2 regions of the Streptosporangium sp. LJ11 genome follow, and region 2 is predicted to be linked to the other one. Evidence: riboswitches for the same ligand, from Rfam matches in the RefSeq annotation. Region 2 holds a riboswitch; the other holds the start of a gene.
The links. Region 2 has a riboswitch for glycine ahead of gcvT (glycine cleavage system aminomethyltransferase GcvT). Riboswitches for the same ligand answer to the same signal wherever they lie in the genome.

Region 1 (14,842 bases), on a different contig from region 2:
TGGCGGCCGAGAACGAGCCCGCGCTGTCCGCGTCCGGCACCAAGAGCGCCCGCAAGACCCCCGCCCGCAAGGTCAAGGCCGCGCCCGCGAGGAAGGGGGCGGTGAAGACCGAGACCACGGCCGGTGCCCCGGACGCCGCCACGACCGGTGCGGAGCCCGCGGGCGACCTCAAGACCGCCAAGCCCGTCAGGAAGACCGGGGCCGCGAAGGACGCCAGGGACACCAAGGACACCGCGGCGGAGCTCGACGACGAGTGGAACCCGCCGGAGGAGGTCGAGGTCGAGGTCGAGCCGACCCTCGACCTCGACGACCAGTCCTCCGTCATGGGCGACTCGGTGCACACCTACCTGAAGTCGATCGGCCGTCGCACCCTGCTCACCGCCGCGCAGGAGGTCGAGCTGGCCAAGCGCATCGAGGCCGGGCTGTACGCCGAGTCCAAGCTGGAGGCCGAGCCGGGTCTGTCCGCGGCCGCGCGCGACGACCTGGAGTGGATCGCCGAGGACGGCCGCCGGGCCAAGGACCACATGCTGGAGGCCAACCTCCGCCTGGTCGTCTCCGTGGCGAAGAAGTACACCGACCGGGGCATGGCCCTGCTCGACGTGGTCCAGGAGGGCAACCTGGGCCTGATCCGCGCGGTGGAGAAGTTCGACTACACCAAGGGCTACAAGTTCTCCACCTACGCCATGTGGTGGATCCGCCAGGCCATCCAGCGCGGCTTCGCCGACTCTGCCCGCACCATCAGGCTTCCGGTGCACGTGCTGGAGATGCTCTCCAAGCTGTCGCGCGTCGAGCGTGACATGCACCAGCGTCTGGGCCGCGAGCCCACGCCGGAGGAGCTGGGCGTCGAGCTCGACAAGACCCCCGACCAGATCGAGGAGCTGCTGCGCACCAGCCGCCAGCCGATCAGCCTCAACGCCACCATCGGCGAGGACGGCGAGACCACCATCGGCGACCTCATCGAGGACGTCGACTCGCCCGAGGCGTCGGAGGTCGTCGACCGCCAGCTGCTGGGCGAGCAGCTGCGCGGCGTGCTCGGCAACCTCTCTCCCAGGGAGGCGAAGATCATGGCCCTGCGCTTCGGCCTCGTCGACGGCAAGCCCCACACCCTCGACGAGATCGGCAAGTATCTCGGCCTGACGCGCGAGCGCATCCGCCAGCTGGAGAAGGAGTCGCTCTCCAAGCTCCGCCACCCCAGCAACACCCGCCCGCTGCTCGACTGGGCCAGCTGACCGGCGGGCCTGCCGGCACGGCGCCGCCTGCCACCTGAGCCGTCCGGCCGTTCCGAAGTCCCGAAGGGCGCCACCGCGAGACCTCCCGGTCCGCGGTGGCGCCCTTCGGCGTGTTCCGGCCCCCGCGGGGAGTGCCCCCCGGAGGGACCGGCGGGAGCGCGAGGCGCCCCTCCCCGAGGGGCCCGGCGCGGGAACCGGGGCGACGGTCCCCGTACCGGCCCTCGAAGGTCTCGAAGGGGGTCAGCCGCCCATCTCGGCGACGAGGCTCCTGGGGCGCATGTCGGTCCAGGAGCCTTCGACGTAGGCCAGGCAGCCGGCGCGGGAATCCTCACCGTGGACGATCTCCCACCCCGGGGGGACGTCGGCGAACGCGGGCCACAGCGAGTGCTGCCCCTCGGCGTTCACCAGCACCAGGAAGGACGCGCTCTCGTCGTCGAAGGGGTTGGTCATCGGATACCTCCAGCATGGGTGTACCGGGTGGCGAACCCGGCTGTGTGGACTCGCCCGGCACCGGGATGCCCGGCCGGCGCCGGCCGCCCGCGCGGGCGGGCGGGCGGCCGGCGCGGGAGTTTCCCGCCGGCGCGCCCAGGGATCGGCGACCGTCGTCCCCCGCCGGATGCGAGGAGCCGTCCGGGCGCGAGGAGCCGTCCGGGCGCGAGAAAAGGCAGACGAAAATGACATAACTGCGTGCACCTCAGCGAAGTGCCTGGTCACGGCGTTGAGGGAGTGGCCGGAGAGGCCACCGAAGCGGAACACCTTATTAGGAAAGCCTAACCTAAAATCCGCCAAACCGGGAGGCCGGGCCCAGACGACCGGTCATCAGGGCCGGACCACCGTCACCTCCCCCGGACCCGTTCCGGAACGGCGAAACCGCCCGTCACGGGAACGCGTGACGGGCGGCGAGAGGCCGTTCGAACCGGGTCCGCGGATGGAGACCGGTGGGCGGATCAGATCCGCGCCCGGGCACCCGCGGTCGAAAGCCCCGGCGAGGGCCGGGGACGAGGGCCGGGAACGGAGATCAGCGGGCCGAGGCGGCGACCGGGCGCGGGACCCTGGGAATGCCGGTCAGCCGGTTCTGCTCGCGAAGGGTGCGCAGGCGGTTGACCTCGGCGGTCCACTCGGCGCCCTTCGGGGTGGCCCTGCCCTTGCGGCGGCGGATCCGGTCGTCGTACGACCTGATCCCGAACGTCGCGCGCTGGTTGGCCTCGGCCGCGCGCAGGGCCTCGGTGAGCGCCCTGTCGAAGGCCAGCCCGGCGGCTCGCAGCTCCTGCACGGGGGCCGCGGCGGCCTGCGCCCGGCGCACCTCGGCCTCGGCCTCGCGCGCCTTCTCCAGAAGCTCGGGGAAGCTCTTCCCGACCTCCTGGTCAGCGTGGTGACGAACCTCCGCCTCCCGGCTCACGCGCGGTCGGAAAAACGCCATCTTCTTCCCTCTCTCGCCGGTCGCCGGTCTCCTCCGGCAGATCACCGCTCGTAGCCTACGCGGTCCGCCCCCGCCCCACACACTCAGGGACCGGGCCCTCCCGCGAAGCGGTTCGCGCCGCCGGCCGCCTCGCCGTGCGGCGACGCCGAAGAACCTTCGTCCCGCCCGGCGCGCCGTCCTTTACGCAGTAAGGTAAGGGGTGGCAGGATGCCTCCCATGCCTGCCAAGCGACCTCCCGTCCCGCTCTCCAGGGAGCGCATCATCGACGCCGCCCTCCACATCGCCGACGGCCAGGGCCTCCGGCGCCTGACGATGCGGCGGCTGGGCGACGCGCTCCAGGTGGAGGCGATGGCCATCTACCACCACCTGCCGCGCGGCAAGGACGCCCTGATGGACGCGCTGGCCGAGCACGTCACCACCGTCCACGCCGAGCCCGGCGGGAGCTGGCAGGACAGCGCGAGGGCCTGGTGCCGGGCGAGCCGGGCCGCGCTGAGGGAGCATCCCGGGGTGCTGGCCCTGGCCCTGACCAAGCCGCCGAGGGGCAGGGCGGCGATCGCCATCAGGGAGCAGACCGACCAGCTGGCCGACGCGGGACTGGCCGACGCCGCGGGCGCGGTACGGGCCCTTCGGGCCTACGTCTTCGGCGCGGTGGCGGTGGAGGTGCAGCAGTCGGGCTGGGCCGAGCCCTCGGGCGACGAGGACGAGCCCTGGCGTCCCCCGTCCAGGGGAGGCGGCAGCCCGGGGGCGGACGCCGACTTCGAGCACGGGCTGGACGCGCTCCTGGCCGGCCTGGGCGCGCGGTGAGCACATCGGACCCGGTAAGGGACGGTCAGGGGTGGGAAAACCCGCGTCGGCGCACGTCAGCAACTTGTAACCGATCGTTTACCTGCCTGGCGGCGTGTCGCACTTGGTCGAATGTCCTTATATGAGGCATGCTGTGTTATAGGTCACATCCCCTGATAAAGCCCTGACGGACTGACCCCTTACCAGTTCTCAAACAGTCCTAACGGGCTATGTCGCCAAGGTGCGATCGATCGCACACTTGATCTGCTTGATGTGCGGCTCCCGTTCTGTTAGGGACCGCATGGCCATATATCAACATTCAGATGCTCGTCCCCGTCATACGTGGGAACGGAGACCCATCGGTGACGGTGCCGCCGGATGTCCGATGCCCACCCGTGCCCGGTGTGACCCGGGCGAGCCGACACGAGAGATCCGGAGGCACGCCGATGTGCCCGCACGAGCCGTCCTGTCCGTCCGCCGACGCGCTGGACCGCGAAGCCGCCCGCACCATGGCGGCCCACCCCGAGCAGGGCTGGAGCCTGCTCTGCAACGGTGTGGTGCTGTTCGACGACACCGGCGAGCTCCTCCCGGACGGTGCCGTCATCGAGCCGCACCGGCCACTGGCCGGCGTGGTCTGAGGCCCGTCACACCCGACCGGTCACGCTGAGCGGGTCCACCGAGTCCGGCCGCATCCTCGTGTCGAGCCACTCGGCGACCACCTCGCCCACCCCGGCGGGATTCCTCCCGAGGTCGTGACCCTCTCCCGGCAGCACCACCAGGCGCGCGACGTCCGCCGCCTCGGGCACGCCGAACGGGTCACGGTCTCCGTTCACCACCAGCACGTCCACACCCGCCGCGCGCAGCTCCCCGGCACGTGACCGCTCCGGCTTCCCCGGCGGGTGCAGCGGGAACGCCAGCGCGACGACCGCGCGGGCCCCGACCCTCCCGGCCGTACGGCACGCGACCCTGGCCCCGTTGCTCCGCCCGCCCTGCGCCAGCGGCAGCCCCGGATAGCGCCCGCGCAGCCCGGCCACCAGCGTCTCCCACGCCTCGTCCTGCTTGACCGCCGACCCCGGCGCGCGGGCTCCGCGCATCCGGAACGGCTGGAGCACCCGCGCGACCGTCCCGCCGATCGCCGTCGCGGCGTCCCGCACGGCCAGCAGGTCGGGGGCGTCCACTCCCCCGGCCGAGCCGTGGGTGAGCACCAGCAGGAAACGCGGGGCGGCCACCTCGTCGATCTCCACCAGCGCCGGGCCGTGCGGGGTCGCGATCTCCACGGGCGGGACCGCGCGCGCCGGGAACCCCGATCCCGGCGTGGACGCGCCGTCGGGAGGGGTGGACTCGGAGGTGGACACGGATCTCCTCCTATTGACTGATGCCCGGCGGCCGGCGTGAGGGAACAATCGAAGCGTGCAGGACTATCAAGATATCCGCCAGGACATGCGTGCCACCGTCGAGGCCCGGCGCGACCTCGGCCCCGAGTACGAGGCCGCCCTCATCGAGTCGTTCGTGTCACGCCTGGACGCGACCATCGCCCACCGGGTGCGCGCCGAGATGCACGCCTCCGGGGCGCCGAAGGCCAAGTCGCGCAAGAACTCGAACAGCTCGATCCCGATCGCCCTCGGTTCGATGGGCATCGGGATCCCGCTGACCGCCATCGCGGCGCAGACCTCCGGCACCGCCGGGCTGCTGCTGGCCTGGGGCGGAATCGTGGCGATCAACTTCGCTCACGCCCTGAGCCGCTGGCGGGAGCGCGACTGACACCCGCCGGAGTCCCACCCGGTCTCTCCTCTCCGGTTCCCCGCCCCGGTCCCCCGCTTCGGGCGGACCGGAATCCGCGAGGCCAGGCCGCCGGAAAGGCCGGTGCCCGTGCGAGGTCTCCCACGGGCACGACGAGCATCGCGCCCTCGCCCGGGAGGCGCGCCGCGCGCCCCGGGGTCAGAGGTCCCGGTCGAGGCGGAGGCGGACCTCACCGGCGAGATCCTCGTCGGCGCTGTCCAGGCCGTAGCGCCACACGCGCTCGGCGTCCTCGTCGCGGCCCCTGAGCGGGAGCGTGCGGGCCAGGAGCTCGATGGCCAGCGCACCGGTCTCGACGTCGCCGCCCTCCTCGATCGCGGCGGAGAACTCCGCGCACGCCAGCTCCAGGTGAGCGATGCCGAGCATCACCCGCAGCCTCGGCACCTCTGCCGCGTCGGGCACCGCGAGCGCCTCCAGGAGCACCTGGGCGGCCTCCCCCGGCTCGCCCTCCTCCAGGAGTGCCTCCGCCAGCCGCTGGGCGGCACGAGGAGCGATTTCCGGGTCGGCGGTGGCCAGCGCGTCACGCAGCGACCGCTCGGCCTCCTCCTCGCCCGTGGCGAGCCTGGCGAGGGCCATGTGCGCCAGCGGGACGTAGGCGGGATGGCCGACGCCCAGCGCGGCCTGCCAGGCGGCGCGGGCCTGGTCGGCCAGGTCCTCCCGCTCGAAGCTCCCCGCGAGCAGGCAGGCGGCCTGGGCGGCGAACTCCGGATGCCCGGTCGCCAGCGCGGTGCGCGCGGCCGCGCGGGAACCCGCCACGTCCCCGCTCTCCTCCAGCACCACCGCGAGACCCACCGCCGCCTGGGCCCGGTCGGGCTCGTCGGGATCGGCGACCAGCTCGGCGAAGATCGCGGCGGCGCCGTCGAGGTCGCCCGCCTCGGCCAGTCTTCGCGCGGTGTCCAAGGGACGGGTGTCCACCTCAGGCATGCAGGATCCTTCCGGATACGGAGACGCCCCGAGCCTAACGACTCGGGGCGCCCTCCGTCCTGTCGCATTCCCCGCGAATATCGCGGGTCGCACGGGCTTTCCGGTCCCGGCGGGGCCCTGCGGTGATCAGTCCTCGTACGCCTCCAGGGGAGGGCAGGAGCAGACCAGGTTGCGGTCGCCGTAGGCCTGGTCGATGCGGCGGACCGGCGACCAGTACTTGCCCTCGCGCACCGACGGCAGCGGGTAGGCCGCCTCGGTGCGGCTGTAGGGGTGGCCCCACTCGTCGGCGACGAGGCTGTCGGCCGTGTGCGGGGCGTTGCGCAGCGGGTTGTCGGTCCTGTCGTACGCCCCGGAGGCGACCTTCGCGATCTCCTCGCGGATCGCGATCATCGCCTCGCAGAACCGGTCGAGCTCGGCCAGGTCCTCGCTCTCGGTCGGCTCGATCATCAGCGTGCCGGCCACCGGGAAGGACATGGTCGGGGCGTGGAAGCCGTAGTCGATGAGGCGCTTGGCCACGTCGTCGACCGTCACCCCGGTCTCCTTGGTGATCTGGCGCAGGTCCACGATGCACTCGTGGGCGACGAGGCCGCCGCGGCCGGTGTAGAGGACCGGGTAGTGGGGGCTGAGCCTGCGGGCCAGGTAGTTGGCCGACAGGATGGCCTGCTCGGTGGCCGCCTTCAGCCCGTCGGCGCCCATCATCCGGATGTAGGCCCAGGAGATGGGCAGGATGCCCGCGGAGCCGTACGGGGCCGCCGAGACGGGACCCACGGCGGTGCCCTCGCGCAGCGGGTGGCCGGGCAGGTAGTCGGCCAGGTGGGCGCGGACCGCGACCGGGCCGACGCCGGGACCGCCGCCGCCGTGCGGGATGCAGAAGGTCTTGTGCAGGTTCAGGTGGGAGACGTCCGCCCCGAACTCCCCCGGCCTGGCCAGACCGACCAGCGCGTTGAGGTTGGCGCCGTCGACGTAGACCTGCCCGCCGGCCTCGTGCACCAGCTCGCAGATCCGGACGATCGTCTCCTCGTACACGCCGTGCGTGGACGGGTAGGTCACCATGATCGCGGCAAGCTGCTCGCGGTGCTTGTCGATCTTCGCGACGAGGTCGTCGACGTCCACGTTGCCCTGGTCGTCACAGGCGACCACGGCCACGCGCATGCCCGCCATCACCGCGCTCGCGGCGTTGGTGCCGTGCGCGGAGGAGGGGATCAGGCAGACGTCGCGGCCGGACTCGCCGCGGGCGGTGTGGTAGGCGCGGATCGCCAGGAGCCCGGCGAACTCGCCCTGGGAGCCGGCGTTCGGCTGGAGCGACACGGCGTCGTAGCCGGTGACCTCGGCCAGCCAGCGCTCCAGCTGCCCGATCAGCTCGACGTAACCCGCGGCCTGGTCCTCGGGCGCGTAGGGGTGCAGCCCGGCGAACTCCGGCCAGGTGATCGGCTCCATCTCGGTGGTCGCGTTGAGCTTCATGGTGCAGGAGCCCAGCGGGATCATCGACCGGTCGAGCGCGATGTCCTTGTCCTGGAGCCTGCGCAGGTAGCGCAGCATGGCCGTCTCGGAGCGGTGGCTGTGGAAGACCGGGTGGGTCAGGTAGTCGCTGACCCGGGCCAGCGCGGCGGGCAGCGCGTCGTGCGCGGCGGCGTCGAGGTCGGCCAGCACGGCGCCGCTGATCCCGAAGGCGGCCAGGACCTGCTCCAGGTGGAGGAGCTCGGTCCTCTCGTCGCAGGTGACGCCCACGTGGTCGGCGTCGACCAGGCGCAGGTTCACCCCGTTGTCGCGGGCCGCGGCGACGACCGCCTCGGCGCGGCCGGGCACCCTGGCGAGCACGGTGTCGAAGAAGGTGTCGTGCACGACCTCGACGCCGCCCTGGCGCAGGCCCTCGGCGAGCACGACGGCGTGCCGGTGGGTGCGACGGCCGATCCTGCGCAGGCCCTCGGGGCCGTGGTAGACGGCGTACATGCCGGCGATCACGGCGAGCAGCACCTGCGCGGTGCAGATGTTGCTGGTGGCCTTCTCGCGGCGGATGTGCTGCTCGCGGGTCTGGAGCGCGAGCCGGTACGCGGGGCGCTGGTCGGCGTCCTGGGAGACGCCCACCAGGCGGCCCGGCAGCTGGCGCTGCAGGCCGTCACGGACCGCCATGTAGGCGGCGTGCGGGCCGCCGAAGCCGAGGGGGACGCCGAAGCGCTGCGAGGAGCCGACCGCGATGTCGGCGCCGAGCTCGCCGGGCGCGGCCAGGAGGGTGAGGGCCAGCAGGTCGGCGGCGGCGACCACCTGGGCGCCGCGGGCGTGGGCGGCGTCGGCGATGGCGCGGAAGTCGCGGATCCTGCCGCTGGCGCCGGGATACTGCACGAGCACCCCGAAGCACTCGGGGAGTTCGGCGGTGAAGTCGCTCTCGACCAGCTCGATGCCGAGCGGCTCGGCGCGGGTGCGCAGCACCGCCTTGGTCTGCGGCAGCGCGTCGGCGTCCACCACGAACACCTTCGAGGGGCTGCGGCCCGCACGGCGGGCCAGGGTCATCGCCTCGGCGGCGGCGGTGGCCTCGTCCAGCAGGGAGGCCCCGGCGACGTCGAGGGCGGTCAGGTCGGAGACGACGGTCTGGAAGTTGATCAGGGCTTCCAGGCGGCCCTGGGAGATCTCCGGCTGGTAGGGCGTGTACGCGGTGTACCAGCCCGGGTTCTCCAGGAGGTTGCGGCGGATGACGCCCGGGGTGATCGTGTCGTGGTACCCCAGGCCGATCATCGAGGTGAGCACGGTGTTGCGCCCGGCGAGGACCCGCAGCTCGGCGAGAGCCTCGGACTCCCCGGCCGCCGGGGGCAGGCTCAGCCGCTCCGAGGAACGGATCGCCTCGGGCACGGCCACCGCGACCAGGTCGGCGACGGAGGCGAATCCGACCGCCTCCAGCATGCGGGTCTGGCCGGCGTCGTCCGGCCCTATGTGACGGGTCGCGAACGGAGGAGAGCCGAGTTCGCTGAGCGATGACAGGTCGGTCATTGGTGAAGCCTCCCGGGACGGGGTGGAGACCGGCGCTGGGCGCGGGCGTATGCCTGGTCTCCCCCTCTGTCATCACGACCGTCGTGCGGGGTCGTGACCTGAGAGCTTCACCTGCCCGTTGTCGGGAGGCTTGCACCGTCGGTGAGTCGCGCCTGGCGAGCGCGACTGCTTTCCAGAGTTGCCTCGTCCGTGCGGTACCGGGTGCCTGAGAGATTCCGGGGAGGTTGCTCCTTCGGCGCCCCGATCCTGGTCGGGGTCTCTCCCGCACAGGGTCAGTGGCAGGTCCGAGTTTACCCGGTTCGTCGTGCTCTGCGACGACGGGCCAGCTCATCGGCCTGATGATCTCCTAAAGGGCCCTCGCTCGACTCCGCGCGTTCGCCGGGCAGATCCGCGAGGGAGCCCTCCACCTCCTGCCACACCCGTCCCAGTGCTATGCCGAAGACTCCCTGGCCACCCTGGAGGAGGTCGATGACCTCGTCGGGCGAGGTGCACTCGTAGACGCTCACCCCGTCGCTCATCAGGGTGATCCCGGCCAGGTCGTTGACGCCCCTGTCGCGCAGGTGCTGCACGGCGATGCGAATCTGCTGGAGGGAGACACCGGTGTCGAGGAGCCGCTTGACGACCTTGAGGACCAGGATGTCGCGAAAGCCGTACAGCCGCTGGGAGCCGGAGCCGTGGGCGGCCCGCACGGTGGGCTCGACCAGGCCGGTGCGCGCCCAGTAGTCGAGTTGCCGGTAGGTGATGCCGGCCGCGGAACAGGCCGTGGGGCCCCGGTAGCCGATATCGGCGGGCACCTTCACCGGTTGCCCGTCGAACAGCAGACCCTCTTCACCCGCGCGCTGACGTGCCGACTGGCGCCGTTCCGGGTCATCCTGATCGGCGTTTCTACCCTCGCCGCTGCTGACCGCCACGCGGACCTCCGGCTTTCTCTCATCCCACGGCCTGATCTGGGGGTTTACGCACGACCGCGGGTTTCACTTGCACCGTAGGACTGGGGCCAAGTCCAGTCAACGACCCCACTCGGCGCGTCGTGAAGCGTAAATGCACCGAAATTCCTACCCCGCGCGGCCGAAGTCCTCGGGCGTGATCGTGTCAAGGAACTCCCTGAACTTCTCCACCTCGTCTTCCTGGTCGTCCGGGATGATCACCCCTGCCTCCCGGACCACGTCCTCACTCGCGAAGATACGTGCGCCGGTGCGAAGTGCCAAGGCGATCGAGTCCGAAGGACGCGCGCTCACCTCGACCCCGTTGGAGAACACGAGATCCGCGAAGAAGATGCCGTCGCGCAGGGCGACGATGTTGACCGTGCTCAGCCGGACGCCGAGCCCTTCGAGCACGTCACGGAACAGGTCATGCGTGAGCGGCCGGGGTGGTGGTTCCTCGGCCTGGGCCATGGCGATCGCCGTGGCCTCCGTCATGCCGATCCATATAGGTAGGTAACGCTCCCCATGCGTCTCTTTCAGCAAGACGATCGGCTGGTTGGAGGGCATCTCAACTCGAACGCCCACGACCTCCATCTGCAACACGGGCTGCTCCGTCTTCGCTGGATTCCGACCGGTTTGTTCAACGTAACACTCGTGGGGGTACGAGTGCCTGGTCAGGTTCTCACCGACCCAGGGCCCCACGAACGCCGGAACGCAGCAGAGAGGCGTGCAATTCCAGCAGCAGGCCGGAGATCTCCCTGGCCGTCTCGTCGGCCTGGTCGATGGCCCCGGGCCTGCGGCGGCGCAGGAGCGGGGCGACGGCCTGCTCCACCAGGCCGGCCTCGCGCTCCGCGGCGGCCTTGACGGCCCGCAGGTGGCGGGCCCGCAGGCCGAAGGCGGCCAGGGCTCCGACGCTGCGGGCCACGGCCAGCGCCTCGGCGTCGTAGTAGCGGGCCACGGCGGCCAGCAGGCCGTAGTCCTCCAGCTCGGCGAGGGTCTCCTCGTCGAGCTCGGCGGCGGCGAGCAGCTCCTCGCGGGTGAGCCGGATCTCGGAGGGCGCGTCGTCGGGGACCGCGCGCGGCCTGGCGGCCGGGCGCTCCTCGCGGTCGGCCGCCTCCAGATGATCCTTGATGACGCGCAGCGGCAGGTAGCGGTCACGCTGCTCGCTGAGGATGTAACGGAGCCGCTCGACGTCGGCGTAGGTGAACTTGCGGTAACCGGAGGGACTGCGCTCCGGCTCGATCAGCCCCTCGCCCTCCAGGAAACGAATCTTGGAGATGCTGACATCGGGGAACTCGCCCTGCAGGAGAGCGAGCACCTCCCCGATGCTCATGTGCGCACGAGCGGCCTGCGAGCTCATCATCCTCCAGCGGCGCCGCGGGTGAGGAAGACGAGGCGGAACTTGCCGATCTGCACCTCGTCACCGCCGTACAGCGGGACCTCCTCGATGCGCTCGCGGTTCACGTACGTGCCGTTCAGGCTGCCGACGTCGCGGACGGTGAAGACCCCGCCGCCGCGCCGGTAGAACTCCACGTGGCGGCGCGAGACCGTGATGTCGTCGAGGAAGATGTCGCTCTCGGGGTGACGGCCCACGGTGGTCAGGTCGCTGTCGAGCAGGAACCGGCTGCCGGCGTTGGGGCCGCGCATCGCGACCAGCAGCGCGGTGCCCGGGGGCAACTGCTCGACGGCCTGCCGTTCGGCGAGAAGCGTCTCACCTGTCTCCGCCTCGTAGGCCTCGATCCCGGAGAGGGAGATCGTCGATGTGCTGTCTCCGGGGGTCTCGGCTTTGGTAAGCGGCGACCCGCATCGTGAACAGAAACGGGCATCCTCAGGATTGGCATGACCGCACTGCGTGCAGTAGACGCTCGGCATCGATCGGCTCGGCCTCCTACCGCGAAGACGCGGCAACGGTGCTCAGTGATGCGCGCCTCGCTTCTTCGCTTCTCAAGTGTTTTCTCGGACTGCGAATGCCGCAACATACAGTGATGAGGCGCGAAGGTCAAGGTTGACGCTGAACCGCGGGTACGGTCGGTGACAAAGTTACAGGGGGGCACTGTCCCCGGTCCATGGCGCCGCGCTGTGTTTGTGGCAACCGCTCGGCCCGCGGCCCCCTTCCAGGCGCCTTCCCGCGCCTCCGGCGCGCCCGCCGGGGCCTGGTCCCGTCAGCCGCCCGCGGCCTCCTCGACCACCCGCGCCCAGTGCTCGATCAGGGTCTGCGCGGAGTCGACGTCGAACCCCTCGGCCCACAGGTGGGTGACCGCCTCCGTCGGGTCGGGCAGCACCAGGGTCCAGCTGCCGTCCTCGGCGACGACCCGCACCCCGTCGGTGGTGTCGATGCGGTAGTGCTCGGCGGCCTCGATGACCGAGCGCATCACCGCGCCCTTGGCGGCCCACGGGGTCGGCACGGTCCGGCGCAGCAGCTTGGCCTCGGGGATCCTGGCGTCGATCTGGCTGAGCGAGAGCCGGGTCCTGGCGACCAGGCCCAGCAGGCGCAGGAACACCGCCAGGCCGTCCACCGTGGGGCCGAACTCGGGCACGATGAAACCGCCGCGCCCGTCGGCCGCGAAGATCATCTCTGGTCCCCTGGCGGCGGCGGTGAGCGCGTCGATCGCGGTGGAGGTCCACTCGGCCTGGACGCCGTGGAACCTGCAGACCTGCTCGGCCACCCGGGTGGTGGTGACCGGCAGCGCCACCCTGCCGCCGCGCCGCTCGGCGGCGACCAGGTCGAGCACCACCAGCAGGGCGCGCTCCTCGCTGATCAGCTGGCCCTTCTCGTCCACCAGCGCGACCCGCTCCCCCACCGGGTCGAAGCGCACCCCGAAGGCCGCCCTGGAGGAGCTGACGAGCTCCGCCAGGCGCTGCAGGTCGCGGCGGCGCTCGGCGAGGGTCTCGGTGGGCGAGGCGTCGTCCAGTCGGTTGTTGACGGTCAGCACGTCCACCCCGACCCGGCCCAGCAGGCTGGGCAGCACCAGCGAGGAGGTGCCTCCGGCGCAGTCGACCACGACCTTCATGTCGGCGTCGCGCACCCCGCTGATGTCGACCAGGCGCAGCAGCTCGTGCGTGTAGTCCTCCACCGCCCGGGCGGGGAAGCTCAGCTCGGCGATCTCCCCGGGGAAGGCGCGGCGGAACTCCTGCCGGGAGAAGACCCGGTCCAGCTTGCGCTGGGCCGCCGGGGACAGGTCCGCGCCGTGCTCGTCCATGAAGACGATGTCGACGCTCTGCGGGTCGCCGGGGGTGGTGCGCAGCGCGATGCCGCCGACGGCGTTCTCCCTGGCGGTGTGGAAGCGGGCCACCGGGAGCGGGGACGCCTCCAGGTCGAGCACGTTGATCGCGCTGGCGTTCAGGGCGCTGATCACGGCCCGCTTCAGCGCCCGCGCGGCGCGGGAGGAGTCGCGGGAGGTGATGACCGAGGTGCCCTTCTTCAGGGTGGTGGCGTAGGCGCTGGCCAGCCGTACGCACAGCTCGGGGGTGATCTCGACGTTGACCAGCCCCGAGACCCCCCGGGGGCCGAACAGGTTGCGCTGGGCGCGCGGCTCCCAGATGACGCTGTTGTTGATCACCGCCCCGGCCTCGATGGTCTTGAACGGGTAGATCTTGACGCCCGAGGAGATGTACGCCTCGGCCTCGATGATGCACTCGTCGCCGACGACGGCGCCCTCCTCGACCCTGGCGCCGGTCATCAGGTCGGTGTTCTTGCCGATCACGCAGCCGCGCAGGTGGGCGCTGGGCCCGACGTAGACGTTGTCGTGGACGACCGCGCGGTGCAGGAAGGCCCCCTCCCTGACCACCGCGTTGCTGCCCAGCACGGTGTACTCGCGCAGCTCGGCGCCCGCCTCGATCTTGGCGTAGTCGCCGACGTAGAGGGGGCCCTTGAGGACGGCGTCGGCGTCGACCGAGGCCCCCTCGGCGACCCAGACGCCCGGCGAGACCTCGAAGGCGTCGATGTCGACCTTGACCCGGCCGGACAGGACGTCGGCCTGGGCCTTGAGGTAGCTCTCGTGGGTGCCGACGTCCTCCCAGTAGCCGTCGGCCACGTAGCCGTACAGCGGGGCGCCGCGCTCCAGCAGCCTGGGGAACACGTCGCCCGACCAGTCGACGGACTCCCCGGCCGCGATCTCGTCGAGGACCTCGGGCTCCATCACGTAGATGCCGGTGTTGGCGGTGTCGGAGAAGACCTGGCCCCAGGTCGGCTTCTCCAGGAAGCGCTCCACCCTGCCCTGGTCGTCGACGATGACGATGCCGAACTCCAGCGGGTTGGGGACGCGCTTGAGCCCGATCGTGACCATCGCGCCGTTCTCGCGGTGGAAGCGGATCATGTCGGTCAGGTCGATGTCGGTCAGCGCGTCGCCGGAGATGACCAGGAAGCGGTCGTCGCGGAGCCGGTCGGCGGCGTTCTTCACGCTGCCCGCGGTGCCGAGCGGCGTGTCCTCGGTGGCGTAGTACAGGCTCATGCCGAGCTCGTCGCCGTCGCCGAAGTAGTTGCGGACCAGGGCGGCCAGGAACTGCACGGTGACCACCGTCTCGGTGAAGCCGTGCCGTTTCAGCAGGCGAAGCACATGCTCCATGATCGGCCGGTTGATCACGGGTAGGAGAGGTTTGGGCTGGTTCGCGGTCATCGGCCGGAGCCGTGTCCCCTCCCCGCCCGCCATGACGACGGCCTTCACAGATCACCTCTTAAGGCGTTTGGCCTCGCTTGTCAGCTGACGCACCTGTACCCAATACAGCACCCCGGACCACCAGTACAGGCCGGTGCCCCAGATGGCCAGGGACCAGCCGACGATCCC
Region 2 (14,842 bases):
AACAGGCGGGGGTGGAAGAATCCGGATCCGGCGGCGATCTCGGTGACGGCCCTCTCCTTGGCGGTCTTCTCGATGCTGCCGGTGCCGCCGCCGTTGACGAACTCCAGGTCGGTGATCTGGCGGACGGCCTGGACGATCCGGCCCCTGCGCGTGATCAGCTCGCGCCGGGACCGGGCCTGCATCAGGCGGACGGCCCGGGTCAGGACGGGGTTGCCCGGAGGGTCGTCGCCGACTCCGGCGATCTGCGCCTCGTACGCCATCAGGCCCACGAGCCGGAATCCGGGCCGTTTCGCGATCTCGGTGGCCAGGTCGGCGGCCTGGCCGATCTCGCGGATGGGGGAGCGGCGGACCCCCGCCCTGAACCGGCCGCCGAAGGCGAGGTAGCCCGCGTCGACGTCCAGGCAGAGCCGGATCTCGTGGCGGTCGTGGACTCCGGAGACGGCGGACTCGATGAGGTCCAGGTGCTCGGCGTGGTCCACCGTGATCGTGATCTCCCGTGCCGCGACCGGGCCGGCGGCCAGCTCGGCGAGCGCGGCGCGGTCGACGGTGGGGTACGCCACGAGCACGTCCCGCATCCCGGTGGAGACGAGCCAGAGGGCCTCGGGGAGGGTGAAGGCCATGATGCCGGTGAAGCCGTCCATGGCGAGGACGCGTTCGAGCACGGCCCGGGACCTGATGGACTTGCTGGCGACCCTGATCGGTTTGCCCCCGGCCCGGCGGACCATTCCCTCGGCGTTGGCGCGCAGGGCGGGCAGGTCGAGGACGGCGAAGGGGGGTTCCAGGTGCGCTGTGGCCCGGTCGTAGCGCTGGCGGTCGTCCATGTTCGCAGGATAACCCGGCCCCCACGAATATGAGCAATATTCATGTTGCTGGACGGGTGGTCAATGCTCCCGCCAGGAGGGCCTCAAGATCGCGCAAGTGGGTGGTTGATTCCTGGCTCGGCCCTGCCCGAACGCGCACACTTGACATCCTCCCCTCCCCGAAGGGAGGGGATTCTCACGGTCGCCCGTGAGGGTTCCTGCTTCACTGCCAACTGCCCGCCAAAGAGGACTCTCCTTGAGGTCTTACATCAGCTCCACAGGCGTTTTACCTGTCCGCCAGCCCGGCGGCCAAGATGTTCTTCGCGGCGTTGACGTCCCGGTCGTGAACGGTGCCGCAGGCACACACCCAGTCTCGGATGCCCAGCGGCATGGACCGATGGATCGTGCCGCATGCCGAACACAGCTTCGACGAGGGAAACCAGCGGTCAACGACCAGCAGTTCCCGCTCGTACCACTGCGCTTTGTACTCCAGCATTTCCCGCATTTGACGCCAGGAGGCGTCGGAGATGGCGCGGGCCAAGCTGCGGTTCTTCACCATGTTCCGCACGGTGAGGTCTTCCACGGCGATCACTTGGTTCTCGCGAACAAGCCGTGTGGTGACCTTGTGCAGATGATCGCGGCGCCGATCCGCGATACGGGCATAGACGCGGGCGACCGCGAGCTTCGCCTTGGCCCGGTTCGCAGAACCCTTCTTCTTACGGGCGAGGTTGCGCTGAGCCTTGGCGAGCTTGCGGCGATCGGCCCGCTCGTGCCTCGGATTGGTGATCTTCTCTCCAGTGGAGAGCGTGGCCAACGCCGTGATGCCCGCGTCCACCCCGACCACGTTCGCGGCCGCAGGAAGCGGGGCGATGCGGTCTTCGCACAGGATCGACACGAACCAGCGCCCTGCCGCGTCCTTCGACACGGTTACCGTGGACGGCTCCGCACTCTCGGGCAGCGGACGCGACCACACGACATTCAGAGGCGCGTTCATCTTCGCGAGGGTGATCTGACCGCCCCGGTACTTGAACGCAGATCGCGTGTACTCGGCGCTCAGCCGGGACTTCTTGCGGGACTTGAACGCCGGATACTTCGCCCGCTTGGCGAAGAAGTTCGTGAACGCTGTTTGAAGGTGCCTGAGGGCCTGCTGGAGCGGGACCGACGACACCTCGTTCAAGAAGAGGAGGTCGTCGGTTTTCTTCCACTCGGTGAGCGTGGCCGACGACTGCACGTAGGAGACTTTCCGGCCTTCGATCGTGTAGGCGCGGGTGCGGTGTTCGAGGGCTTTGTTGTAGACGAGGCGGACACAGCCGAACGTCCGGGCAAGCTCTTCGGCTTGCTCGGGGGTCGGGTAGAAGCGGAACTTGAACGCCCGCTTCACGGTCTGCGCCATTCCTCACACAATATAACAAGATCAGTTGAGTATCGGCTGGAGTGGGTCGCGCGGGTCCAGGCACGCTCAGGCGCCACAGCCCTTTCCCGCTCCCGCTTCCTCCCCGGCCTGAAGGCCGGAGTATCCACGGGAGTTATTAGATGACGACTACTCTCCAGGACATCCTGGCGGGCTCGGGAGGCACCGGCGGCGCGGGGACCACCACCGGCGGCTCGGGAGGCAAGGCGGCGGCCGAGCAGTTCCAGGACGTCCGGCGCAGGTCGGTGCGGTTGCTGCGGCCGGGAAGGACCCCCGCCGGTGTTCCCGCGGCCCTGACGGTGTCCGCCGTGCTGGTGGTCTCGGCCTCGGTGACGGTGGGCCTGCTCATGGAGTCGCCGGTCGCGCGGGTGCCCTACCGGCGGCTCGTCAACGGGGCCGGCGCGTGGAACTGGTCGGATCCCGCCACGTTCGCCGCGTCGACGCTCGCCATGGCGGTGGGCCTGGTGATGCTCGCGCTCGCCGTGCTGCCGGGCCGGGCCCGGCTGGTGCCGCTGGAGTCGGGAGACCCGCACATGGTGATCGGCATCACCAGGTCCGGGCTCCGCCGCACGCTGCGGGAGGCCGCCGAGGCGGTGGACGAGGTGAACGGGGCCCGGGTCCGGCTCACGTCGCGGATCGTCGAGGTCACCGTGTTCACCGACGCCGAGCGGACCGGGCCCGTGCTGCGCCGGGTGGGCGCGGCGGTGGGTGACCGGCTGTCCGGGCTGGGCGCGATGTGCGCGGGTGACGTCGTCGTACGGCTGCGCAGGAAGAAGGCGCGATGAGGCCCTATCTGGGCAACCGGATCGGTCTGGCCGTCACCGGGGCGGTGCTGGTGTGCGCGGGACTCTACGCCTTCCTGCGAGGACGCGGTGACATTCCCGGCCATTCGCCCGGGGCCAGGCTCGTGCGCAAGGGGTTCCCCGGCTGGCTGGCCGCGCATCCGTGGCTGGGCTGGCTGGTGGCGCTGCTGCTGGTGGCGCTGGCACTCCTGGCGGTGCGGTGGCTGCTACACACCCTGGGATGGGGACGGTGGGGCAGGCGGTCCGGGACGGGGACCGCCATGCTCGGGGTTGCTCTTAAAGAAGTCGAAGGGCTCACCCGTGTCCGCGTCAGGTACATACGGCACGAGCGGCTGCGCATCGGGGTGGGCTGCGCGCCCGCGACCGATGTCGGCAAACTCGTGGCCCGGCTGAACAGGGACGCGGTGGGGAAGGTCCGACGAGCGCTCGGGGAGGTAGAACTCGGCGTGGTGGTTCGCCTGCACGTCCGCCGCCGCTGACCCTCCGGACACCGGCCGCTCGCCCGTCGCGCCGTACGCCGCTCGCTCGGCCGTTCCTCCGGACCCCGGCCGCCCGCCCGTCCCTCCGGACACCGGCCATTCGCCCGTCACGCCGTACGCCGGCCGTTCGCCGGTGACGCCGTACGCGGATCGCTCGCCCGTCGCGCCGTACACCGGCGGCTCCGTCGTGCCCCCGTACGCGGTGCTTCCGTACGCGCCATCCCGGTGCGCCTGCTCGTCGTACGACCCCGGCCCGTACCCCGACTCCCCGACGGGGCTCGCGTACACCGGCCGCTCGGCCGTCGTGCGGTACGACGGGTCCTCGTCGCCGGGGCCCTCGTACGGCGGGTCCTCGTCCGGTTTCCCGTTCACCGCCTCGGGTTCGTTCTCCTCGTGCCTGACCCCGAAGGCCAGTCCGGCGGCGAGGCAGGCCAGCGGGAGGGCGGGGATGACGTAGCGGTGGTCGAAGGCCGCGATGAAGGGCGGCAGGACCAGCAGCATGGTCCCCGCCGCCCAGGGCAGCAGCACCGCGTCGCCGAACCGCCGCAGCCGCATCAGCACCCCGACCAGGCCGACCAGCAGGATCACCGCGAGGTACGGGCCCCGCACGAAGGCGTACTCCTGGTAGCCGCGCAGCCAGCCCGCGTACGGCTCGACCATCACCGGCGCCCCCGACGAGCCCTGGTAGGCCACGGTCAGCTGCTCGGCGGTCTTTCCCTGCGAGGCCGCCCCCGAGGAGAAGGGCCGTACGGTGTCGGGGAAGACGTAGGCGCTCTGCGGCCCGGGAGCCGGGTAGACGCGCCGGTTCCAGTCGAAGATGTGGGCCGCGTCCGCCAGGCCCGCCCGCAGGAAGTCGAACGGCTGGGCCATGATCGCCTGGGTGGCGAAGGCGCCCGCGAGCGCGTCGCGCTCCGCCCAGCTGCCCTTGACCTTGTTCAGCGGCGACCCGCCGTCCCAGATGTAGACCGGCGGGGCCGCGCGCCGCCCGAGCGGCTCGACGGGGCACAGGGCCGCCTCGGGACCGGCCGGGTGGATCCTGGAACAGTCGGCGAAGGTCATCGTCCGCGCCCAGAGGAAGGCGTTCCCCCTGGTCAGCCCGTAGCTGCCGTGCTCGGCTCTGAACCAGGCCGCGTACGAGCCCAGGCCGATCGCGGCGGCCAGCGTCGCGGCGACGACCGCCCGCCATCCGGCCCGGCGGATCAGCATGCAGGCCAGTGCCACGGCGATCAGCGGCAGCCCGATCGTGCGGGTGACGGTCGCCGCGGCCAGCAGCGCTCCGGCCAGTGCCGCGACCCACACCGCGGGGCGCCGCCGCCACAGCAGCAGCGTGACCGCCAGCACCGCCAGGAACTGGAAGAGCAGGTCCGCCATGACGAGGTGTTCGAGCTGGAGCTGGTAGGCGTCCAGCAGCACCGGCAGCGTGGCGAGCGTCGCGCCCCACCCCGGCAACCCGCCCAGCCTGCGCAGCAGCAGGTAGACGCAGACGGCCACGGCCAGTCCGAGCAGGTGCTGCACCGCGACCACCGCGGGGATGCTCGACAGCGGCTTGAGGATCCACAGGAACAGCGCGTAGCCCGCCGGGCGGGACTCCAGGGGGCGGGGGTCGAGCCCCGCGTTCAGGTAGACGAAGGAGTCGGCCCAGAACCACAGGGCGGGCCGGTAGCCGAGCATGGCGAGCAGCCGCAGGCCGCCGCCCGCCAGCAGGGCGGTGATGAAGAGCCAGTGCGACCCGAGGAAGCGGAGCACCCGCAGGGGGCGGGAGGGGTTCGCGGGGCGCTGGGAGCGACGGGAACGGCTTGCCGGGTGCGTTCCCGTTACCACCGCGACCTCCCGAGTCCCGCGCACATGGCCACCCAGCATAGGCGTGGGCTCGGGGGGTCTTGCACGTGATGCGAAATTTGATAGGGATTGAGGTCAGCACTCGATGACGTTGACCGCGAGCCCTCCCCGGCTGGTCTCCTTGTACTTGTCGAGCATGTCGCGGCCGGTGTCGCGCATCGTCTTGATCGCCTTGTCCAGCGAGACGAAGTGGCGGCCGTCGCCGCGCATCGCGATCCTGGCGGCGGCGATGGCCTTGATCGAGGCGACCGCGTTGCGCTCGATGCACGGGATCTGCACCAGGCCGCCGATCGGGTCGCAGGTCAGCCCCAGGTTGTGCTCGATGCCGATCTCGGCGGCGTTCTCGACCTGCTCCGGGGTGCCGCCCATCACCTCGGTGAGCCCGGCGGCGGCCATCGAGCAGGCCGAGCCGACCTCGCCCTGGCAGCCGACCTCGGCGCCGGAGATGGAGGCGTTCTCCTTGAACAGCACGCCGATCGCCCCCGCGGTCAGCAGGAAGCGGATCACGCCCTCGTCGTCGGAGTCCTTCGTGAAGCGGTCGTAGTAGGTGAGCACGGCCGGGATGATGCCCGCGGCGCCGTTGGTGGGCGCGGTGACGATGCGGCCTCCGGCGGCGTTCTCCTCGTTGACCGCGAGGGCGAACAGCGAGACCCAGTCCATCGTCTGCAGCGAGTCCTTCTCCGGCGACTCGCTCCGCAGCTGCCGGTGGAGCTGGTGGGCGCGGCGGCGGACCTTCAGGCCGCCGGGCAGCACGCCCTCCTTGCCGATGCCGCGCCGCACGCACTCGCTCATGACCTGCCACAGCACGAGCAGCTGGGCGCGGATCTCGGCCTCGGTGCGGCCGAACGCCCGCTCGTTCTCCAGCATCAGCCCGGAGATCGACAGCCCGGTCTCCGCGCACTGGGCGAGCAGCTCCGCTGCCGTGGTGAAGGGGTACGGCAGGACGGTGTCGTCGGGTTTGATCCGGTCGGCACCGGTGGCGTTCTCGTCGACGACGAAGCCGCCGCCCACCGAGTAGTAGACCTTCTCGCGGATCGTCTCGCCGGACTCGGACAGCGCGGTGAAGCGCATGCCGTTGGGGTGGCCGGGGAGCGAGATCTTGCGTTCGAAGACGAGGTCCTCGCCGATGACGAAGGGGATCTCGCGGGAGCCGTACAGGCAGAGGGTGCCGGACTCGCGCATGGCGGCGAGCCGCTCGTCGACCGTGTCGACGTCGACCAGCTCGGGCTTCTCGCCGGACAGGCCGAGCAGCACGGCCTTGTCGCTGCCGTGGCCCTTGCCGGTCAGGCCCAGCGAGCCGTACAGGACGGCGCTCACCCGGGCGGTCTTCTCCAGCAGCCCGTCCTGGTGGAGGCCGCGGGCGAACTTGTGGGCGGCGGCCATCGGGCCGCCGGTGTGCGAGCTGGACGGGCCGATTCCGATCTTGAAGAGATCGAAGACGCTGATCGTCATCTGAATCCTTCCAGCGTGGACGGCCACGCGCGCCCTCCGGACGCGCGTGGCCGTGACGCGAGGGGGGAGAGGCTTAGGACTCACCCGAGGTGAGCGCGGCGTACTCCTCCGGCGACAGCAGGTCGTCGGCGGAGCCCTCGAGGCGTACGCGGAACAGCCAGCCGTCGCCGTAGGAGTCACTGTTGACCAGCGAGGGGTCGTCCACGACGGCCTGGTTGACCTCGACGACCTCGCCGGAGACCGGTGCGAAGATGTCGCTCACCGACTTGGTCGACTCGACCTCGCCGACCGCGTCGCCGGCGGTGATCGTCGAACCGACCTCGGGGAGGATCTGCACGAAGACCACGTCGCCCAGCGCCTGGGCGGCGTAGGCGGTGATGCCGACGGTGAGGGTCAGGCCGTCATCGATGCCGGAGATCCACTCGTGTTCCTTGGTGTAGTGCAGTTCCTCGGGAATGCTGCTCATTTTTTCCTCCTGTAGAAAGGCAGTGCGACGACCTCGACCGGCTCGTGGCCGCCCCTGATGTCCACGGCCAGTCCTGACGACAGGCCGTTGTCCACGTAGGCCATGGCGATGGGCCTGCCCAGTGACTGGGAGGGCGCCCCGCTGGTGACCTCGCCGACGACCGTGCCGTCGCCGACGACCACCACCGGGTACCCGTGCCGGGGCACCCTGCGGCCGGTCGCGATCAGACCGACCAGGCGGCGGGACGGCGGGACGTCCTTGCGTGATTCGAGGGCGGCCCGGCCGACGAAGTCGCCCGGCTTGTCAAACCTCACCACACGGCCCAGCCCGGCGTCGAACGGGGTCAGCCCGGCCGACAGCTCGTTGCCGTAGAGCGGCATCCCGGCCTCCAGGCGGAGGGTGTCGCGGGCGGACAGGCCCGCGGGGATCAGGCCGTGCGGCGCGCCCGCCTCGGTGAGCGCGGCCCAGACCGGCTCCGCGTCCTCGGCCGCGACGAACAGCTCGAAGCCGTCCTCGCCGGTGTAGCCCGTACGGGCGACGAGGGCCTCGCGGCCCGCGACGACGGCGGGCAGGCCGGCGTAGTACTTGAGCCCGTCGAGGTCGGCGTCGGTGAGCGCGCCCAGGATCTCCGCGGAGCGCGGGCCCTGGACCGCGACCAGCGCGTACCGCTCTGAGCGGTCGTCCACCGCGGCGTCGAAGCCCTTGGCGCGGTCGGTCAGCTCGGCGGCCACCCGCGGGTAGTTGGAGGCGTTGGCGACGACCATGAACTCGGCGGGGGCGAGCCGGTAGACGATCAGGTCGTCCAGCACGCCGCCCTCGGCGTCGACGATCATCGTGTAGCGGGCGCGGCCGGGCTCCAGCGCGGACAGGTGGCCGACCAGCGCGTAATCGAGGGCTTCCGCGGCCTGCGGCCCGGTCACGAAGATCTCGCCCATGTGGGAGAGGTCGAACAGGCCGGCCGCCTGGCGGACCGCGTTGTGCTCGGCCGACTCGCTGCCGTAGCGGAGCGGCATCAGCCAGCCCGCGAAGTCGGTCAGCGTCGCGCCGAGGGACTCGTGCACGCCGCGCAGCGGCGTAGGTCGGGACATGTGCGCACCTCAGACAAGGGACAGATGAGAGCATCCTCCCCCTCTGTCGTCGGTGCCTGAGAGTTTCATCCGGGTTTTACCGGACTTTCACCTTCGGCGAGGCCGTGGGACCTGCTTTCCAGAGGGCACCTACCCGCACGGTCCTTTGCCTTGAGAGGTTCGCGGGGAGGGCTTGCTCCTTCAGGGGTCCTGGCCTGGGTGTCAGGACGCTCTCCCGCACGGGGTTCATCGGTGTCAGCGGCCAGCCTAACCGCCCGAACCGGCCGAGCGAAATCCCCTCGCCGCCCCGATCCGCGCCGGTCAGGGGATGGCGTGGCGTACCAGCGCCTCGAACAGGGCCGACTCGTCGTCGGTCTCGGGGTGCCACTGGACGGCGACGGCGAAGGGGTGGTCGTCCACTTCCACGGCCTCGATCGTGCCGTCCTCGGCGTGGGCGGTCACGGTGAGGCCCGCGGCCGGCCGGTCGAGGGCCTGGTGGTGGTAGTGGGCCACGTCCACGGTCTCGGCCCCGAAGATCTTCGAGGTCCGGCTGCCGGGGGCGAGCCACACCGGCATCCTGCCGTAGCGGCCGGGAGCCGGGGCGTGCCCCGGGTGACCGACCACGTCGGGCAGGTGCTGGTGCAGGGTGCCGCCCAGCGAGACGTTCAGGACCTGCATGCCCCGGCAGACGCCCAGGAAGGGCAGGCCCCGCTCCAGCGCCGCCCGGACCAGCCCCAGCTCCGCGTCGTCGCGGAACGGCCGTACGTAGCCGGTCCGCTCGTGCGGCTCCTGTCCGTACCGCTCCGGGCCGACGTCCCCGCCGCCGGCCAGGATCAGCCCGTCCAGGCGTCCCGCCAGCGTCGCGGGGTCGCCCGCCGGGGGCAGGATCACCGGCTGCCCGCCCGCGCGGGCCACGTGGTCGACGTAGTCGTACGGCAGGAGCGCGGTGGTCGTCTCCCAGACGGTGAACCGCGCGGGTTCGACGTAGCAGGTGATGCCGATGACGGGACGGGACATGGTCTCCTGTTTCGCCGTGCTTGCACCGAGGTCCCGGCACCGTGTGCCCATCCCGGCGCCCTCCCGCACGTTACCGGCCCCGACGAGCCCCGGTGCCGCCGGGGTACGGGCGGGGCGCCGCCGGGGTGCGGGCGGAGCCGCGGCGGGTGGCGGGGGTTAAGTGGTTAAGCGGATCCGCCGCCGGGGAGGTGGCGAAGCCGCCGCCGCCGGTGTCGCCGCGGGCATGGGCGTTCCGCCGTGGTCCGGCGATCACCGCGGGTCACCGGCCGCCGTGGAGAGCGTCGGAGGGTGAGACGAGCGTAGTAGGGTGCGCAGCGGAAAAGCGTCGAATAACCGGTTCAGGTGGGGGTCTCGTGAAGCGACCGACGATCGCCGACATCGCTCGTCGCGCGGGGGTGTCCAAGGTCGCGGTCTCCTACGCGCTGAACGACCGGCCGGGCGTGTCGGAGGCGAGAAGGAACACCATCAAGGCCATCGCCAGGGAGATCGGCTGGCAGCCCAACAGCGCGGCGCGCGCGCTGAACGGGGCACGGGCCCGCGCCGTCGGCCTGACCGTGTGCCGCCCGGCGCGGTTCCTGGGGATGGAGCCGTTCTTCATGGAGCTGATCAGCGGCATCGAGGGCGAGCTGTCGGCCCGCTCCTACGCCCTGCTCCTGCAGGTGGTGACCGGCCACGCGCAGGAGGCGGAGGTTCACCGCAGGTGGTGGGGAGAGGGCCGCGTCGACGGCGTCATCCTGGTCGACCTGCACTTCGACGACCCGCGCATCCCCGAGATCGAGGAGCTGGACCTGCCGGCCGTGGTGATCGGCCATCCGTCGGAGACGGGCTCGCTCGCCGCCGTCTGGTCCGACGACGGCGCGGCCATGCGGGAGACGGTGGAGTATCTCGCCGCACTCGGCCACCGCCGGATCGCCAGGGTCGCCGGGCTGCCCGCGCTGGTGCACACCGTCCTGCGCGATCAGGCCTTCACCGCCGCGTGCGACGAGCTCGGCCTGGCCGGTCACTCCATCGTGCACACGGACTACACCGGCGAGGAGGGCGCGCGGGCCACGCGGCGGCTGGTCAGCGGCGCGAACCGGCCGACGGCGATCGTCTACGACAACGACATCATGGCCGTCGCCGGGCTTTCGGTCGCGCAGGAGATGCGGCTGGAGGTGCCCGCGGACCTGTCCCTCGTGGCCTGGGACGACTCGCCCCTCTCCCAGGTGGTGCGACCGGCCCTGACCGCTCTCGGCCGGGACATCCCCCACTCCGGGGCGCAGGCCGCGCGGAGCCTGCTGGCGTTGATCGCCGGTGAGCACGTCACCGGAGTCCGGACCGAGACGGCCCGGCTCACGCCGCGGGGCAGCACGGGCGTGCCGGGACGCCGGTGACCGACGCCGTCACGGGGTGGCGGACGGCACGGGCGTGCCGGGATTCCGGTGACGGGCGTCGGAACGGGGTGGCGTACGGCGTGGACGTGCCGGGGACGCCGGTGACGGGCGTCAGAACGGGGTGACGTACGCGCCGGAGATGCCGCCGTCCACCAGGAACTCCGAGCCGGTGATGAAGCTGGCGTCGTCCGAGGCGAGGAACGCCACCGCGGCGGCGATCTCGGACGCCTCGGCGAACCGGCCCACCGGGATGTGCACCAGGCGGCGCTGCGCCCGCTCGGGGTCCTTGGCGAACAGCTCCTGCAGCAGCGGCGTGTTCACCGGCCCCGGGCACAGGGCGTTCACCCGGATGCCCTCGCGGGCGAACTGCACGCCCAGCTCGCGCGACATGGCCAGCACCCCGCCCTTGGACGCGGTGTAGGAGATCTGGCTGGTCGCCGACCCCATCACGGCCACGAACGACGCGGTGTTGATGATCGACCCCTTGCCCTGCCGCCGCATGTACGGGATGACGTGCTTGCAGCACAGGTAGACCGAGGTGAGGTTGACCTCCTGGACCCGGCGCCAGGCGTCGATGCCGGTCTCCAGGATCGAGTCGTCGTCCGGCGGCGAGATGCCCGCGTTGTTGAACGCGACGTCCACGCTGCCGTAGGTGTCGAACGCGGTCCGGAACGCGCGGGCGACGTCGTCCTCGCTGGTCACGTCGGCCCGCACGAACAGCCCGCCGACCTCGTCGGCGGCCGCCGGACCGGTCGTCTCGTCCAGGTCCACGCACACGACGCGGGCGCCCTCCTCGGCGAACCGACGCGCGGTGGCCAGGCCGATCCCGCTTCCGGCGCCGGTGATGACGGCGACCCGGTCCTGCAAACGCAGCATCGCTACTACTCCTCGGAAATGAAGACGTTCTTGATCTCGGTGAACGCTGACAGGGCGTCGGGGCCCAGCTCGCGGCCGAGGCCCGACTGCTTGAAACCGCCGAACGGGGTCCAGTAGCGGACGCTCGAATGGGAGTTGACGCTGAGGTTGCCCGCCTCGACCGCCCTGGCCACCCGCAGCGCCCGGCCGACGTCGCGGGTCCAGATGGACCCGCTCAGGCCGTACGGGGTGTCGTTGGCGATCCGCACGGCGTCCGCCTCGTCGTCGAACGGCACCACCGACACCACCGGCCCGAAGATCTCCTCGGTGAACGCCCGGTCGTCCGCCGACCGGGGCGTCAGGACCGTCGCGGGGAACCAGAACCCCGGCCCCGGCGGGCACGCGCCCTGAAGGTGGGGCGGTTCGGTGACGAAGGAGGCCACCCGGTCCCGGTGCTCGGCGCTGATCAGCGGGCCCATCTCGGTGGCCTCGTCGCGGGGGTCGCCGACCCTGACGTTCAGCACCGCCTCCCCGAACCGGGCCAGGAACTCGTCGTGGACCGAGCGCTCGACCAGGATCCGGGAGCGCGCGCAGCAGTCCTGGCCCGCGTTGTCGAACACCGCGTACGGCGCGGTCGCCGCCGCCCTCTCCAGGTCGGCGTCGGCGAAGACCACGTTGGCGCTCTTGCCGCCCAGCTCCAGGGTGAGGCGCTTGACCTGCCCGGCGCAGGTGGCGGCGATCTCCTTGCCCACCTCGGTCGAGCCGGTGAACACGATCTTCGCCACGCCGGGGTGCTCGACCAGCCGGGCGCCCGCCACCTCCCCGGACCCGGGCAGGACCTGGAACACCCCTTCGGGCAGGCCGGCGGCCAGGGCCAGCTCGGCCACCCGCAGCGCGGTGAGCGGCGTCCACTCGGCGGGCTTGACGATCACCGTGTTGCCCGCGGCCAGCGCCGGGGCCAGCCCCCAGGTCATGATGACCATCGGGAAGTTCCACGGCACGATCACGCCGACGACGCCCAGCGGCTCCCTGAAGGTGACGTCCAGCCCGCCGGGCACCGGGATCTGCAGGCCGTGGTTGCGCTCGGGCGCCCCCGCGTAGAAGTCGAGCACGTCGGCGACGTTGCCCGCCTCCCAGCGGGCGTTGCCGATCGTGTGCCCGGAGTTGGCGACCTCCAGCAGGGCCAGTTCCTCCGCGTGCTCGCGCACCAGCGAGGCGAAACGGCGCAGCAGCCGGGCCCGGTCTCCCGGGCCGACGTTCCGCCAGGTCGCGAACGCCCGCCTGGCACGCTCCACGGCCCGGTCGGTCTCGGCGGCGTCCGCCATCCCGACCTCGGCGACGACCTCTTCCGTCGCCGGGTTGATGATCTTCATGTTCACATCCGTTCGAATCCCCGGAAAAGCTCCCAGTCGGTCACCGCCGCGTCGAAGGCGGCCAGCTCGACCCGGGCGTTGTTCGCGTAGTGCGCCACGACGTCCTCGCCGAAGGCGGCCGTCGCGAACCCGGAGCCCTCCCAGAGCTCCAGCGCGTGCCGCAGCGTGCTCGGCACGGTCTCCGCGCCGGACGAGTAGGCGTTCCCCGTGAACGCGTCCTCGAGCGGCAGCTCGTTCTCGATGCCGTGCAGGCCGGCCGCGATCAGCCCCGAGACCGCGAGATAGGGGTTGACGTCGCCGCCGGGCACCCGGTTCTCGATCCGCAGCGAGGGGCCGTGGCCGACCAGGCGCAGCGCGCACGTCCTGTTGTCCACGCCCCACTTGACCGCGGTGGGGGCGAAGCTGCCCGGCACGTACCGCTTGTAGGAGTTGATGTTCGGCGCGTACAGCAGGGTCAGCTCGCGCATCAGCGCGATCTGCCCGGCGATGAAGTGCCGTCCCACGGCCGACAGGCCGTGTGACCCGGAACCGGCCATGACCGGCTCCCCGTCCGCGTCCCGCAGCGAGATGTGGATGTGGCAGGAGTTGCCCTCGCGCTGGTTCGGCTTGGCCATGAAGGTGATCGCCATGCCCTCCTGGGAGGCGATCTCCTTGGCGCCGTTCTTGTAGATCGAGTGGTTGTCGCAGCTGGACAGGGCCTCGCCGAAGCGGAAGGCGATCTCGTGCTGGCCGAGGTTGCACTCGCCCTTGGCCGACTCGACGTACATGCCCGCGCCCTCCATGCCGAGCCTGATCCTGCGCAGCAGCGGCTCGACCCGGGCGGTGCCCAGGAGGGAGTAGTCGACGTTGTAGAGGTTGGCGGGCGTCAGGTCGCGGTAGCCGCGGCGCCAGGCGTCCTCGTAGGTGTCGTCGAAGACGACGAACTCCAGCTCGGTCCCGACGAAGGCGCCCCAGCCCCGCTCGTCCAGCCGGGCGAGCTGCCGGCGCAGGATCTGGCGCGGCGAGGCGGTCACGTCGGAGCCGTCCTCCCAGACCAGGTCGGCCATCACCAGGGCCGTCCCCTCCTGCCACGGCACGCGGCGCAGAGTGGACATGTCGGGCTTCATAACAAAATCGCCGTATCCGTGCTCCCACGACGACATGGCGTACCCGTCGACCGTGTTCATGTCGACGTCCACCGCGAGCAGGTAGTTGCAGCCCTCGGAGGCGTGCCGCAGCACCTCCTCCAGGAAGTAGCGCCCCGACAGGCGTTTCCCCTGAAGACGCCCCTGCATGTCGACGACCGCCAGCAGCACGGTGTCGATCCGCCCTGCCCGCACCTCGTCGTGGAGCTCGGTGACGTCCACATGCCCTCCTCGTCGGGGTCCTATTGGGCTAGTGTCAGACCATTGACGTGTAGCGGGGGGAGCCTTGTCAAGGGCCGGAGGGGATAATTGGACGAGGTGTCGCGATTGACCGCCGTGCTGCGGCCGGTGCGCGCGGGCAACGCGTTCGAGGAGACCGTGGAGCGCCTGCTCCAGGTCATCAAACTGGGGCTGGTGGCCGAGAAACTGCCGCCCGAGCGGGAGCTCGCCGCCCAGCTCGGCATCAGCAGGGTCACCCTGCGCGAGGCCATCCGCGAGCTGCAGGACGCGGGCTACCTGGAGGTGCGCCGCGGCCGGTACGGCGGAGCCTTCCTCACCTACGTCCCGCCCCGCCCGCACCGGGACGACCTGCGCAGGGCCGTGGCCGACATGGGCACCGACGACCTGTCCGACGCGCTCACCTTCAGGATGGCGGTCGAGTGCGGCGCGGCCCAGGTGCTCGCCACCGCCCCGCTGACCGGGGAGCGGCGCGAGGCCCTGCGGGAGAGGCTGCGCGAGGTCAACTCGGCGGGGCCCGACGACTACCGCCGCCTCGACACGGCC

Region 1: it holds a riboswitch for glycine, as region 2 does, so the genes downstream of both, gcvP (aminomethyl-transferring glycine dehydrogenase) here and gcvT (glycine cleavage system aminomethyltransferase GcvT) in region 2, are expected to answer to the same signal.

The regions. Positions count from the first base shown of each region.
Region 1 is NZ_JBPXMB010000026.1:117,628-132,469, forward strand. It holds gene ACTOQ3_RS33155 (RNA polymerase sigma factor) at 1-1,229, shown strand, start outside; gene ACTOQ3_RS33160 (MbtH family protein) at 1,470-1,679, opposite strand; gene ACTOQ3_RS33165 (hypothetical protein) at 2,248-2,649, opposite strand; gene ACTOQ3_RS33170 (TetR/AcrR family transcriptional regulator C-terminal domain-containing protein) at 2,866-3,453, shown strand; gene ACTOQ3_RS33175 (DUF5999 family protein) at 3,879-4,070, shown strand; gene ACTOQ3_RS33180 (alpha/beta hydrolase family protein) at 4,077-4,709, opposite strand; gene ACTOQ3_RS33185 (hypothetical protein) at 4,843-5,193, shown strand; gene ACTOQ3_RS33190 (hypothetical protein) at 5,371-6,153, opposite strand; gene gcvP (aminomethyl-transferring glycine dehydrogenase) at 6,280-9,135, opposite strand; glycine riboswitch at 9,318-9,410, opposite strand; gene ACTOQ3_RS33200 (MerR family transcriptional regulator) at 9,426-10,046, opposite strand; gene ACTOQ3_RS33205 (bifunctional nuclease family protein) at 10,191-10,661, opposite strand; gene ftsR (transcriptional regulator FtsR) at 10,741-11,391, opposite strand; gene ACTOQ3_RS33215 (FHA domain-containing protein) at 11,418-11,930, opposite strand; gene ACTOQ3_RS33220 (sugar phosphate nucleotidyltransferase) at 12,221-14,722, opposite strand; gene ACTOQ3_RS33225 (CDP-alcohol phosphatidyltransferase family protein) at 14,726-14,842, opposite strand, start outside.
Region 2 is NZ_JBPXMB010000023.1:138,467-153,308, reverse strand. It holds gene ACTOQ3_RS30870 (amino acid deaminase/aldolase) at 1-821, opposite strand, end outside; gene ACTOQ3_RS30865 (RNA-guided endonuclease InsQ/TnpB family protein) at 1,087-2,193, opposite strand; gene ACTOQ3_RS30860 (DUF6286 domain-containing protein) at 2,334-2,996, shown strand; gene ACTOQ3_RS30855 (hypothetical protein) at 3,221-5,314, opposite strand; gene ACTOQ3_RS30850 (L-serine ammonia-lyase) at 5,408-6,784, opposite strand; gene gcvH (glycine cleavage system protein GcvH) at 6,858-7,250, opposite strand; gene gcvT (glycine cleavage system aminomethyltransferase GcvT) at 7,247-8,338, opposite strand; glycine riboswitch at 8,372-8,466, opposite strand; glycine riboswitch at 8,467-8,565, opposite strand; gene ACTOQ3_RS30835 (gamma-glutamyl-gamma-aminobutyrate hydrolase family protein) at 8,639-9,334, opposite strand; gene ACTOQ3_RS30830 (LacI family DNA-binding transcriptional regulator) at 9,688-10,707, shown strand; gene ACTOQ3_RS30825 (3-oxoacyl-ACP reductase) at 10,819-11,583, opposite strand; gene ACTOQ3_RS30820 (aldehyde dehydrogenase family protein) at 11,589-12,935, opposite strand; gene ACTOQ3_RS30815 (glutamine synthetase family protein) at 12,938-14,281, opposite strand; gene ACTOQ3_RS30810 (FadR/GntR family transcriptional regulator) at 14,369-14,842, shown strand, end outside.